3 regions of the Streptomyces sp. NBC_00224 genome follow, and region 3 is predicted to be linked to each of the others. Evidence: riboswitches for the same ligand, from Rfam matches in the RefSeq annotation. Region 3 holds a riboswitch; each other region holds the start of a gene.
What was found. Region 3 has a riboswitch for cyclic di-AMP ahead of OG965_RS18185 (transglycosylase family protein). Riboswitches for the same ligand answer to the same signal wherever they lie in the genome.
Positions count from the first base shown of each region.

Region 1 (4,425 bases), 3.3 Mb from region 3:
GGCCGAAGCCGCGCTGGCGCGGGGGCACGAGGTGACGGTCTTCCACCGGGGCCGCCACGAGCCGCCCGAGGGCGTGCGCACCCTGCTCGGCGACCGGACGGCCGAGGGCGGTCTGGCGGCGCTCACCGACGGGCAGTGGGACGTGGTCGTGGACACCTGGTCGGGGGCGCCCTCGGTGGTACGGGACGCGGCACGGCTGCTCGCGCAGGGGCGCGCCGCCCGGTACGTCTATGTGTCGAGCCGGTCGGTGTACGCGTACCCGACCCCGGCCGGGGCCGACGAGAGTGCGCCACTGGTCGACGGATCGCCCGACGCCGAGGGCGAGGTGGACTATCCGCAGGCCAAGCGCGGCGGCGAGCTGGCCGCCGTCCAGGAGTTCGGCCCGGAGCGCTCGCTCCTGGTGCGCGCGGGACTGATCCTCGGCCCGTGGGAGAACATCGGGCGGCTGCCGTGGTGGCTGGGGCGCATGGCGCGCGGCGGCGAGGTGCTCGCGCCGGGGCCGCACGATCTGCCGGTCCAGTTCATCGACGCCCGGGACCTGGCGGAGTGGATCGTGAGCGCGGCCGACTTCGGGCTCTGCGGCCCGTACAACCTGGTCTCCCCGCCCGACCACACCACCATGGGCGAGCTGCTTGAGGCGTGCGCGCGGGTCACCGGCGGCGGCGCGGAGCTGCGCTGGACGGACCCGGAGCCGATCCTGGCCGCCGGGGTCGAGCCGTGGAGCCATCTGCCGGTGTGGATCCCGCCGGGCGAGGATCACGGCACGATGCACGGCTCGAACGTGTGGAAGGCCGTGCTGTCGGGGCTGCGCTGCCGCCCCGTCGAGGAGACGGTCGCCGACACCTGGGCCTGGATCGAGTCGATCGGCGGCGAGGCTCCGCAGCGGCCGGACCGCCCCCGGGTCGGACTCGACCCGGAGACGGAGCGGAGGCTGCTGGCGCCGCGGTGATTCGGCTGCGGTTCGTCTGTGGCTGGTCGCGCGGTTCTCCGCGCCCCTGACAGGGGCGCGGTGCCGCACCGCACTGAGGAAAGCTGCTCCGTACCGAGGAAAGCTGCTCCGATACGGCCCTGATGATGCGTCAGAGAGGCAGCAGATCCGGGCGCTTGGGCTCCACGTGGTCGCCCGAGCTCTCGCCGCGCAGCCGTCGTCCGATCCACGGCACCAGGTGCTCGCGCGCCCAGTGGATGTCGTCGCGCCGCACGTCCAGGGTGTTGCGCGGCGGCAGCGGGGGCCACGGCTGGTCCGGGTCGGCCGGGATCTCCAGTCCGAGCACCTGGGCGGCGCGCAGCGCGACCCGGGTGTGCCCCTCCGGCGACAGGTGCAGCCGGTCGCCGTCCCACGCCCGCCTGTCCTGAACGGACTTGAGGGACCACAGGTCGAGCACCGGGCACCCGTAGCGGTCCGCGATGGAGCGCACATGCGCGGTGTACGTGGCGACCTTGCCACGCAGATGCTTGAAGACCGGCACCCCGCGCGTGTCGAACCCGGTGGTCACCATGACCGTGGGGATCGCGCTCTTCAGGTCGGCCACGGCGCGCTCGAAGCGCTCGGCCACGTCGTCCGGGTCGCTGCCCGGCCGGATGATGTCGTTGCCCCCCGCGCAGAAGCTCACCAGGTCGGGTGCGAGCTCCTTGGCCCGCGGCACCTGCTCCTCGACGATCTGGTCGAGGAGCCTGCCGCGGACCGCGAGATTGGCATAGCGAAAGGCCCCCTCCGGTCGCTCGTCTGCCAGTAGCACGGCGAACCTGTCCGCCCAACCGACGAACGCCCCGTCCGGGCCGGGGTCGCCGACACCTTCCGTGAAGCTGTCGCCGATCGCCGTGTACGACCCGAACGTACCGCTGCTGAATGATCTCGAATCGTCTGCCACGAGACCATATCTTTCCCTTATGGGTGTGACCTACGCGACCGTAAGGAGGGGTTGACGGTGGGTGATATAGGCCACCCGGTCAGTTTCCCGCAGCGGGAATACGCGCCAATTGCCGGGCGGGGCAAGGGCGTCAGAGGCTCGCGCCCTGCTGGCGGAGGTAGGCGATCGGGTCGACGTCCGAGCCGTAGTCGGGCGTGGTGCGGATCTCGAAGTGCAGGTGCGGGCCAGTGACGTTGCCGGTGGCGCCGGAGAGCCCGAGCTGCTGGCCCTCGGTCACGGTCTGCCCGGCCGAGACGGAGAACTGCGAGAGGTGGGCGTACTGGGAGTACATGCCGTCGGCGTGCTGGATGACGACCTGGTTGCCGTACGCGCCGCCCCAGCCGGCCGAGACGACCGTGCCCGCGCCGACGGCCTTCACCGTGGTGCCGGTCTCGGCCGCGAAGTCGACGCCCGTGTGGTAGCCGCTGGACCACATGGATCCGGCCATGCGGTACGGGGTGCCGATGCTCACGCTGTCGAGCGGCGCGCGGAAGCCGGAGGCGGAGCCCTGGTTCGCGGTGGCGGACGAGGAGGTGTCGGCGGCGGCCTTGGGGGCGGAGGCGGCCGGGGAGGACTTCGACGTGCGGGGGGCCGACTTCTTCGTACCGGAGTCGTGCGAACCGCTCGCCTTGGCGGAGCCGTGCGGCGCGCCGCCGCCCGGGGCCTTCGCCCCGAGGGTGAGCTTCATGCCCGGGCGGATCAGCGCCGGGTCGGAGCCGACGACCTCGCGGTTGTCCTTGTAGAGCCGCTGCCAGCCGCCGAGCCGGTGGTCCTCGGCGATCCGCGACAGGCAGTCGCCGCTCTTGACCTTGTACGTGGTGGGCGCGGTCTGCGGAGCGGCGGCGAAGGCCCCGGCGGCGCGGACGGCCTGCTGAGGCGCGGTGGCGGGGGCGGCGGTCTGCGCCGCGGCGTGCGCGCCGGTGGCGCCCAGCAGCGGGATGGCGAGCGCGGCGCCGCCCGTACCGGCGGCGACCATGCCCCGGGATATCGGGCTGGACTTGGGACGGCGGTGCTTACCCTTCGCGGGCATGGCGGATTCCTCTCCGGCGCCTGCGAGGTGAGCTGTCGGGTTCGGGCTGGAGCTGCCCGGCCGGGGCACCGCGTGCGGTGTTCCGGCTTCACCCCGAGCCGTGCCGGAATTCCGGACGGCGCTTACCTGGGTCCCCCGCTCCTGCCACGCGTGGATGGGTGCGGATTCCGAGCGGTGGCAGGATTCGGCGGTCCACCCGGATTGCGGTGACCGTAAGCGAGCCCGGCGGGCCACGACAAGTGCCCATTCGCCTTCGGCATTCCCGGCCGGGAATTCCTCCGGGAATTGCGGTCACCCTGCGTCGACCGGAATTCCCAACAGGCCCCGCCGGACGGGGGAATTCATTCGGGGCCGCCACCACGGAACGTCACGGATATGACGCTGCTCACGGGCAACCTCCCCTTCCTGCCGGGGAGATGGACAGGGTGCATCAAATCGCCCAATCAGGGTGAAAGTCCTAACCCATTCACCCCTTCCCGCCACCGATCGCCCCACTCTGTCCAGTTTTAGCCATTACATCCCGATGAAGATCTTTACCGCGCCAAGAACGCGAATTCCTTATGCCGGACGCGCGCTCAGCCGCCGGAATCGGAACACCGTCGCATCAAGATCGCCCCGCAGTCCGGTGTCCAGGCCCCGATGCAGCAATACCGCTCCCCTGTGTACGGCCCCGGTGTCCAGGCACCGATAGGCCGCCGCCGGGTCCAGGCCGCGCAGCCGCACGGCCGGGGGGCACTCGCCGTAGCGCTGGGCCTGGAGGTACGCGAGGACCACGGTGTCGTCGCCGCGCACGTACTGGACGGCGCTGAGCCCGCCCCTCGGTGGCCGCAGCCGGTACTGGGCCCCGAGCTGCACCACCGGCCGGATCGCCTTGTAGAGCTCCACCCACCCGCGCGCCTCGGCCAGTTCGGCCTCGCTCCACCGGCTGAGGTCGCCGCCGACGCCGAGCACCCCGGCCATCGCGCTCACGAAGCGGAAGCGCAGGCTGCTGCGGCGGCCGTTGAGCAGGGTGTTGGGGCTGTCGGTGACCCAGGCGGCCATCACCCGGGCCGGGTGCAGCTGGCTGAAGCCGTCCTGGATGGCGAGCCGGTCCAGCGGGTCGGTGTTGTCGGAGGTCCACACCTGGTCCGTACGGGAGAGGATGCCGAGGTCGATCCGGCCGCCGCCGCCCGAACAGGACTCGAAGTCGACCGAGGGGTGTGCGGCCCGCAGCCGGTCCAACAGGCCGTACAGCGCCCGGACATGCTCGGTCCAGAGCCTCTGCGGATACTCCTCCCCGGGCCAGCCCGCATCGGTGAAGCAGCGGTTGAAGTCCCACTTCACATAGTCGACGGGCGCACTCGAAAGAAGCCCGTCCAGCTGCTCCCAGAGGTACTCCTGGACGTCCGGGCGGGCCAGGTTGAGCACGAGCTGATTGCGGAACTCGGTGCGCCGGCGTCCGCTCTGGTGCTGCACCCACTCCGGGTGCGCCCGGTACAGCGCACT
Region 1 covers NZ_CP108106.1:7,442,772-7,447,196, reverse strand. The annotation lists gene OG965_RS33170 (NAD-dependent epimerase/dehydratase family protein) at 1-949, shown strand, start outside; gene OG965_RS33165 (SGNH/GDSL hydrolase family protein) at 1,080-1,871, opposite strand; gene OG965_RS33160 (peptidoglycan DD-metalloendopeptidase family protein) at 2,002-2,940, opposite strand; cyclic di-AMP (ydaO/yuaA leader) riboswitch at 2,945-3,111, opposite strand; gene OG965_RS33155 (alpha-galactosidase) at 3,499-4,425, opposite strand, start outside.
Region 1: linked by a shared signal. The riboswitch ahead of OG965_RS33160 (peptidoglycan DD-metalloendopeptidase family protein) and the one ahead of OG965_RS18185 (transglycosylase family protein) in region 3 are both predicted to bind cyclic di-AMP.

Region 2 (4,425 bases), 2.2 Mb from region 3:
CCTGTACGTCCTGTACATTTTTTACAGAGACATCGGCACGAGAGAAGAGGTACGTCATGCACGGCCCGTCCGCCCGCCACGTCCTGCCCGAATTCTCCGAGCGCACCTCGACCGGGGTCCGCACCCTCGATCCGTACTCCAAGCTCCTGGAGGAGCGGATCATCTTCCTCGGCACCCCCGTCGACGACACCGCGGCCAACGACGTAATGGCCCAGTTCATGCACCTGGAGCACGCCGACCCGGACCGCGACATCTCGCTGTACATCAACTCCCCCGGCGGCTCGCTCACCGCGATGGCGGCGATCTACGACACCATGCGGTTCGTCACCTGCGACGTGGAGACGGTGTGCATGGGCCAGGCCGCCTCGGCCGCGGCCGTGCTGCTGGCCGCGGGCGCCCCGGGCAAGCGGCTCGCACTGCCCGGCGCGCGGGTCCTGATCCATCAGCCCTCGGTCGCCGAGCCGATCCAGGGACAGCCGTCCGACCTGGAGATCTACGCCAATGAACTCCAGCGCGGACGCGAGCTGTTGACGGAGCTGCTGGCCCGGCACACCGGGCGGTCCGTCGAGCGGATCAGCGCCGACATCGAGCGGGACACCATCCTCGACGCCACCGCGGCCGCCGAGTACGGGCTGGTCGACCACGTCGTCACCAGCCGCAAGAACTCGGCCCCGGCGCAAGGGAGGTAGAGCCGTGCTGCCGGAACTTCCGCCGCTGCCCGCGCTGACGCGTGCCGAGGGCGAGTTCATCGACGCGTACCTCGACGCGCTCGACAGGCTGGGCCGGATCAACCCCGCCCGGCACCGCGACACCTACGGCGCGCTACGGGCCGCGCAGGCGCTCGTCGGGCAGGCCGTGGCGCTGCGGGACGCGCTGACGACCATGCATCGGCGCGGCGAGTCGGAGCTGCACTCCGAGACGCTGGCGCGGGCCCTTCGGCTGCTCGACGGGGAGCGCCGGGCGGGCCGTCTGACGGTGCCGCCGCCGTCATCCGCGAGTTGACGCTCCGGTGTCCGTGCACCCCCGCGCGGGTACGAGTCGGCCTCCCCCGTTCGCACCATCCGATGGTCCGAACGACGTACCGCAGGTGTTGCTCCGAATGCGCAGACACCGAACGGAATGAATCGTTCCAGCGCCGGTGCGACGCAGGTCGGACAGCCCGTCAGGAGCGTTGAAACATAGATGTACACCTGAATGGGTCAGTCGTGAGGAGCCTCACAAAACGCCGTTTCGGCTCGGAAATCCGACACTTCGTGGGTCAAGATCCCTTCCGACGACAAGCCCCCGCCACCGCGGCGGGGCGGTCCGGGCGGACGCCGAGTCCTGCCGCCGCACCCGGATGACTGGTCGACTGAGTGGATCGGCAGGAGTGGAGGACCCAAGCAGTGCGGGCCCACCGGGAGACCGGGAGGCCCTTGGGGTGAAGCCGCGCGAGCGGCCGGGCATCTTCGCCAGTCCGAACCCGACAGGTCATCCTTCGCAGGCGGTTTGACGAAGGGTCGCGCATGACTGCGCAGAATTACGTCCCGTCCCTGTTGAGTCGAGTCGGGGCGGTCTCCGCCCTCACGCTCGCCGCCGTCGGCGGCACGATGCTGGTGCCAGGAGCCGGCAGTGAGGCGAGCGCCGCGACACTCGCGACGAAGGCGCTCAACGTCGCCGCGTCGAAGAAGGGCGCGCCTTACAAGTACGGTGCCAGCGGCCCGTACCGGTTCGACTGCTCGGGGCTCACCCTCTACTCGTTCAAGCAGGCGGGCAAGAAGCTGCCCCGCACCACCCAGCAGCAGTACAACAGCACCCGGCACATCTCGTCGTCCGCGCGCCAGCGCGGGGACCTGGTGTTCTTCCACTCCGGCTCGAACGTCTACCACGTGGGGATCTACGCCGGGAACGGCAAGATATGGCACTCCCCCAAGACCGGGTCCGTAGTGCGGCTGGAGAAGATCTGGTCCAAGGGCGTCTGGTACGGGCGCGTGCGCTGACGCACGGCACGAGGGCCTGTCCGGTGGTACGGCGGGCCGGTGAGCGCCGCCGCTTGCGCTCACCGGCCCGCAGCCGGATCACCCCGCTCCCGGCGGAGCGCTCAGCTCTGGACCGGTACCGTCCACGGCAGCGCGATCCAGACGGTCTTGCCGCCCTCCGGCGTCGGGGTGACCGACAGCCGCCCCCCGCACTCGGCGGCGAGCCAGCGGATGATCACCATGCCGCGCCCGTTGTCCTGCTGGACGGCGGCGGGAAGACGTTTCGGCCAGCGGGGATGGCTGTCGGTGACACCGATGTGGAGCTGCTCGTCGCGCTCCAGGCGCAGCTCCACGGTGAACGTGGGCGACTGGCCGAACGTATGCTGCACGGCGTTGGTCGCGAGCTCGGAGACGATCAGGCGGATCGTATCGGCGGTGTCGGCGTCCGACGGAAGACCCCATTCGGTGAGTACGCCGACGACGTGTCTACGGGCGACGGAGACCGAGGCGGGATCGCTCGGCAGAGTGACGGTTGATTCTTGGTGGTCTGCCATGGCGACGCTGTCCCTTTCCCACCCGGGCCGGCCTGCTGGGCTCGTAGCGAGCGGACAAACGCGAGGACGCCCCGGACTTGTGCTTCGCGCCAGAGTGCCACTCATCGTGCCGCCGGATGCGCCGATCCACCAAGATGTGCATATATCTGTCCCTCAAAGCGGTGAACTCTGCGACGAAGGACCGTATTTGGGCGCCACACTTGCCCATCGCCCGAATCCCGGCCGGGCGGAAGGAGGCCGACATGTGGCACGGGCCCGCGGTACGCCGCCGCAAACTCGGCGAGGAACTGCGCCGGCTGCGCTGCGCGGCGGCCCTCACGAGCGGCGAGGTCGCCGGGCAGCTGGGCTGGCACCAGTCCAAGGTGAGCCGGATCGAGACCGGCCGCAGCGGGGTGAAGCCCGCCGACGTGGCCCGGCTCCTTGAGGTGTACGGGGTGGCCGACCCCGAACTGCGGGCGCTGCTCGAAGCGCTGGCGGGGGCGGCGGACGGGCGCGGTGGCCAGTGGTGGCAGGCCTACCGCGGGCTGCTGCCGCCGCAGTACCGGGACTTCATCAGCCTGGAGTCACAGGCGTCGGCGGCGCGCACCCTGGAGACGTCCGTGGTGCCGGGGCTGCTCCAGACGCCCGAGTACGCCCGCGCGGTGACCCGGGCGGCCCTGGGCTGGCCGGACGCGGCGCGGGTGGACTCCCTGGTGGAGGTGCGCCTGGCGCGCCAGGAGGTGCTGCGGGCCGATCCCCCGCTGGAGCTGAGCGCGGTGGTCGACGAGGCGGCACTGCACCGCGAGGTGGGCGGGGCGCCCGCGATGCGGCGACAGTTGCGCCATCTCCTGGAGGCGGCTCAGCTGCCGCAAGTCCGGTTGCGGGTGGTGCCTTTCAGCAGCGGTGGCCATATCGGGCTCACCGGGCCTTTCATTATCTTCTCCTTTCCGAACATTTCCGATCTGGACGTTGTGGTTATCGACCACTTGACGAGTAGCCTCTATCTCGAACGGAGAGAAGACCTTGAGGCGTACAGCGCCGCGTTCCACATGGCCGAGGCGCAGGCCCTCTCGTTCAAGGAATCATTGAATCTCATCGCCGGGATGGCTGACGGCGTGTAAGGGAGGCATGATGCCCGCACCCCTCGCGCATGTACCTTCCAGCACTTCTCTGAACGGTGCGCAGTGGCGGCGCAGCAGCCGTAGTACAGGAATGAACAATTGCGTCGAGGCCGCATTCCTCGACGCCGGACTGCTCGCCGTCCGTGATTCCAAGCGGACCGCCGGACCCGCGCTGCTCTTCGGAGCGCGGGCCTGGCACAGCTTCCTTTCCGGCCTGCCGGTCGAGCTCAACGAGGCGCCCGACAGCAGGAGTTGAGAATGCGAACGGGGGACTAGGCGGTGGGCCCGGTCCGCAGGATCGTGTCCACCGCCCACTGGATCTGAGACTCGCTCAGATCGGCCCGGGCGGTCAGCCGCAGCCGGGAGATGCCGTCCGGCACCGACGGCGGCCGGAAGCACCCCACCGCCAGACCCGCGCCCCGGCAGTCGGCCGCCCAGGCCACCGCCCGCTCCGGCGACGGCGCCCGCACCGAGACCACGGCCGCGTCCGGGCGCGCCGCCTCCAGGCCCGCCGCCGTCAGCCGTTCGTACAGTTCGGCGGCCACGGCCCGGGCCCGCCCCGCCCGCTCCGGCTCGGCCTCCAGGAGCCGCAGCGCCGCGAGCGCGCCGCCCACCGCCGCGGGTGCGAGCCCGGTGTCGAAGATGAACGTACGGGCGGCGTTGACCAGGTGCCGGATGACCCGGGCGGGGCCCAGGACCGCGCCGCCCTGACTGCCGAGCGACTTCGACAGGGTGAGGGTGGCCACCACGTCGTCCGCGCCCGCCAGCCCGGCGGCGTGCAGCCCGCCCCGCCCGCCCTCGCCCAGGACTCCC
Region 2 covers NZ_CP108106.1:1,941,827-1,946,251, forward strand. The annotation lists gene OG965_RS08630 (ATP-dependent Clp protease proteolytic subunit) at 57-689, shown strand; gene OG965_RS08635 (hypothetical protein) at 694-1,002, shown strand; cyclic di-AMP (ydaO/yuaA leader) riboswitch at 1,318-1,502, shown strand; gene OG965_RS08640 (C40 family peptidase) at 1,506-1,979, shown strand; gene OG965_RS08645 (ATP-binding protein) at 2,081-2,512, opposite strand; gene OG965_RS08650 (helix-turn-helix domain-containing protein) at 2,755-3,612, shown strand; gene OG965_RS08655 (DUF397 domain-containing protein) at 3,623-3,868, shown strand; gene OG965_RS08660 (8-amino-7-oxononanoate synthase) at 3,885-4,425, opposite strand, start outside.
Region 2: linked by a shared signal. The riboswitch ahead of OG965_RS08640 (C40 family peptidase) and the one ahead of OG965_RS18185 (transglycosylase family protein) in region 3 are both predicted to bind cyclic di-AMP.

Region 3 (4,425 bases):
ACCTCATCCACGAGTTCGCCTTCCCGCTGCCCATCTACGCCATCTGCGACCTGCTCGGCGTGCCGCGCGAGGACCAGGACGACTTCCGCGACTGGGCCGGGATGATGATCCGGCACGGCGGCGGCCCGCGCGGCGGCGTGGCCCGCTCGGTCAAGAAGATGCGCGGGTATCTGCTCGAACTCATCCACCGCAAACGGGAGAACCCGGGCGACGACCTCATCTCGGGCCTGATCCGCGCCAGCGACCACGGCGAGCACCTCACCGAGAACGAGGCCGCCGCGATGGCCTTCATCCTCCTGTTCGCCGGTTTCGAGACGACCGTGAACCTCATCGGCAACGGCGTGTACGCGCTGCTGCGCAACCCGGAGCAGCGCGAGCGGCTCCAGGCCTCGCTCGCGGCCGGGGAGACGGACCTGCTGGACACCGGCATCGAGGAACTGCTGCGCTACGACGGGCCCGTGGAGCTCGCCACCTGGCGGTTCGCCACCCGCCCGCTGACGATCGGGGGTCAGGACATCGCCGCCGGCGACCCGGTGCTCGTCGTCCTCGCCTCCGCCGACCGCGACCCCGAGCGGTTCGGCGACCCGGACACGCTCGACCTCGGCCGCCGCGACAACCAGCATCTCGGCTACGGCCACGGCATCCACTACTGCCTGGGCGCCCCGCTCGCCCGCCTGGAGGCGAGGACCGCGCTGGCGACCCTGTTGCGCCGCCTTCCTGACCTGCGGCTCGGGGCGGATCCTGCCGATTTGCGCTGGCGCGGCGGGCTCATCATGCGTGGACTGCGCACGCTTCCGGTCGAGTTCACACCCACCGGAACTGACGGTTCGTCAAAACTGTGACTTTGGCGTTATCGCGGGTGCATCGACTTGTGACAAGCGTTCGAGTACGGCTACGTTCACCCCTCGACTCGGCAAACCAGGCTCAACGCCCGGCCCAGTAGTCACAGACGTCGTCACACGGAAGGCCACAGCATGCGCTCCGGGAACGGACGGCACCGCCGACCCCGCCAGGCTCCCGCACTCGTCGTCGCGGCGGGGGTGACCGGCTCGGCCCTAGCCCTTCCGCTCTTCGCGGCGAGCGGTGCGAGCGCCGCCTCCGCGACCACGTGGGACCGCGTCGCGGAGTGCGAGAGCGGCGGCGCGTGGAGCGCCGACTTCGGCAACGGCCTGTACGGCGGCCTCCAGCTCTCCCAGGAGACCTGGGAGACCTACGGCGGCACGGCGTACGCCTCGCGCCCCGATATGGCCAGCCGCGCGCAGCAGATAGCCGTCGCCGAGAAGGTGCTCGCCGCGAAGGGCCCCAAGGCCTTCACGAGCTGCTCGACGGTCTCCGGGCTCACCTCGGGCGGCGGCGCGCCGGCCGTCGACCCGGGCGCCACGCCCTCGCCGTACGTCCCCTCGGAGGAGGGAGCCGCGACCCCGGACGCCTCCACTCCGTCCGCGCCCGCGAAGACGACTCCGGCGCCCACGAAGCCGTCCGGTTCGGCCTCCACCGCGCCCAAGCCGTCCACGAAGCCGTCCGCGCCGGCCACGGGCACGAGCGGGCAGCCCGGGTCCACGACGCCCTCCAGTCCGGCCACCGGCTCCACGGACTCGGCCTCCGGCGGCAAGCACCGCGGCACGCCGGACACGGCCGAGAGCGGCACCCCCGCGACCACCGAGCCGGGCAATACGGACAACAGCCATGAATCGGGGCGCCACGCCTCGCGAGGTGACGCCGACTCACGCGAGGCGGGTGACGCGCTCACCGAGGGCGGCGACTACACCGTCCGCGTCGGCGACAACCTGTGGGACATCTCGCGCTCGCACAAGGTCGAGGGCGGCTGGTCCGCGCTCTACAAGGCGAACGAGAAGACGATCGGCTCCGACCCGAACCTCATCCTGCCCGGCCAGAGCCTTGATCTGAACCTGGCAAATACGGACAACCCGGCCCCGGCCAAGGGGTAGTTCAGGGGCCTATGTCCGCTTCTGCGCAAGTGAGACATGGGTCTCTTTCCGTCAACTGGCGTGTCCCGTCCGTCCGGTACGGGCGTTACGCCCCCGACCTGCGGAAACAGAGGTTGTGGAGGGGCATGTGGGGGCGATTTCTCCCCGATGTGCCCCTTTGAACATCAGGGGTTGGTGTGATTACGGTCGGAGCGCTCGTCACCACGGGCCCCTTCGACCGGGAACGCCGAATCCTGCCGCCGGTCGCGGGGAACAGTCGACGCTCGATGCGCCGTAGGCAGGAGCGGGGGACCCAAGGTAAGCGCCGGGCCCGGCCGTTGAAGGACGTACGCCATACGGCGGGACGTACGAGACGGCCGACGGGACCGGCTTGGGGTGAAGACGCGCCTAGCGGCGCGGCCGGGCCACTCACTCGCCCGAACCCGACAGCTCACCTCGCAGGCGTCGGTGAGGAGAACTCCATGCTGCTTTCCGGCAAGGGCAAGCACCGTCGCCCGTCCAAGGCCGTCCGCGTCGCCACGCTCGCCGGTGTCACCGGTGCGGCCGTCGCCGCCCCGCTGATGGCCGCGGGCTCCGCCTCCGCCGCCTCCGTCTCCACCTGGGACGCGGTCGCCCAGTGCGAGTCCGGTGGCAACTGGTCCATCAACACCGGCAACGGCTACTACGGCGGTCTGCAGTTCTCGCAGTCCTCCTGGGCCGCGGCCGGCGGCACCCAGTACGCCTCCCGCGCCGACCTGGCCACCAAGGGCCAGCAGATAGCCACCGCCGAGAAGCTGCTCGCGATGCAGGGGCCGGGCGCCTGGGCCTGCGCCGGTGCGGGCAACCTGACGTCCGGTGGCGCGTCCGCGAAGGTGGACACGTCCGGCTCGTCCTCCAAGGCCGCCACCCCCAAGGCCGCCCCGGCCCCGAAGCGCGAGTCCGCGCCCGCCTCGCGGAGCGAGTCCCGCCCCGCCCCGGTCAAGACCGGCTCCGGCGAGTACAAGGTGAAGGCCGGCGACACCCTCGGCTCCATCGCCGCCGCGCACGGCGTCAAGGGCGGCTGGCAGAAGCTGTTCGAGCTGAACAAGGACGTAGTGAAGGACGCGAACCTGATCTACGTGAACCAGCAGCTCCACCTGAGCTAGTCGCTCCGCGTCATCCGGCCGCAGGTGATCTGTGGCTGAGCGCGCAGTTCCCCGCGCCCCTAATGATGCGGGCACCTACAGGGGCGCGGGGAACTGCGCGACCAGCCCCCACCGGCCCGCAGATGATCCACGCACCCGCCCCCGCGGGCCCGCACGTGATCCACTCCGCTGAAAGCTGAACCCGTCGCCCCCGCCCCCCCGCCAGGGGGATTGTTTTGTTCGGGAACATTTTGCCCCCCGTTTCGTCCCACGGGCCGGTCGGTCGGCTGGTGGATGCCCCGGAGGCGGTTAGGCTCAGGGGTGCCGGACCACGCGGCCCGGCGTATTCGCGTCACATCCCAGAAGGAGATGCTCGTGCCGTCCATCGACGTCGTCGTAGCCCGGGAAATCCTGGACTCCCGAGGCAACCCCACGGTCGAGGTCGAGGTCGGCCTCGACGACGGCAGCACGGGTCGTGCCGCCGTCCCGTCCGGCGCCTCCACCGGTGCCTTCGAGGCAATCGAGCTCCGCGACGGTGACCCCAACCGTTACCAGGGCAAGGGCGTCGAGAAGGCCGTCCTCGCCGTGATCGAGCAGATCGGCCCGGAGCTCGTCGGCTACGACGCCACCGAGCAGCGCCTGATCGACCAGGCGATGTTCGACCTGGACGCCACGGAGAACAAGGGCTCGCTCGGCGCCAACGCCATCCTCGGCGTCTCGCTCGCCGTCGCGCACGCCGCCTCCGAGGCCAGCGACCTCCCGCTGTTCCGCTACCTGGGCGGCCCGAACGCGCACCTGCTGCCCGTTCCGATGATGAACATCCTCAACGGTGGGTCGCACGCCGACTCCAACGTCGACATCCAGGAGTTCATGATCGCCCCGATCGGCGCGGAGTCCTTCTCCGAGGCGCTGCGCTGGGGTGCCGAGGTCTACCACACCCTCAAGGCCGTCCTGAAGCGCAAGGGCCTGTCCACCGGCCTCGGTGACGAGGGCGGCTTCGCCCCGAACCTGGACTCCAACCGCGCCGCCCTGGACCTGATCCTGGAGGCCATCAAGGAGGCCGGTTACGCCCCGGGCAAGGACATCGCGCTCGCGCTCGACGTCGCCGCGTCCGAGTTCTACAAGGACGGCAAGTACGAGTTCGAGGGCCAGTCCCGCTCGGCCGCCGAGATGACCGAGTACTACGAGGAGCTCGTCTCCGCGTACCCGATGGTCTCCATCGAGGACCCGCTGTACGAGGACGACTGGGCCGGCTGGAAGACCCTCACCGACAAGCTGGGCACCAAGGTCCAGATCGTCGGCGACGACCTCTTCGTCACCAACCCGGAGCGCCTGGCCCGCGGCATCGAGGAGGGCTCCGCCAACGCCCTGCT
Region 3 covers NZ_CP108106.1:4,105,071-4,109,495, reverse strand. The annotation lists gene OG965_RS18195 (cytochrome P450) at 1-842, shown strand, start outside; gene OG965_RS18190 (transglycosylase family protein) at 975-1,949, shown strand; cyclic di-AMP (ydaO/yuaA leader) riboswitch at 2,209-2,408, shown strand; gene OG965_RS18185 (transglycosylase family protein) at 2,411-3,073, shown strand; gene eno (phosphopyruvate hydratase) at 3,422-4,425, shown strand, end outside.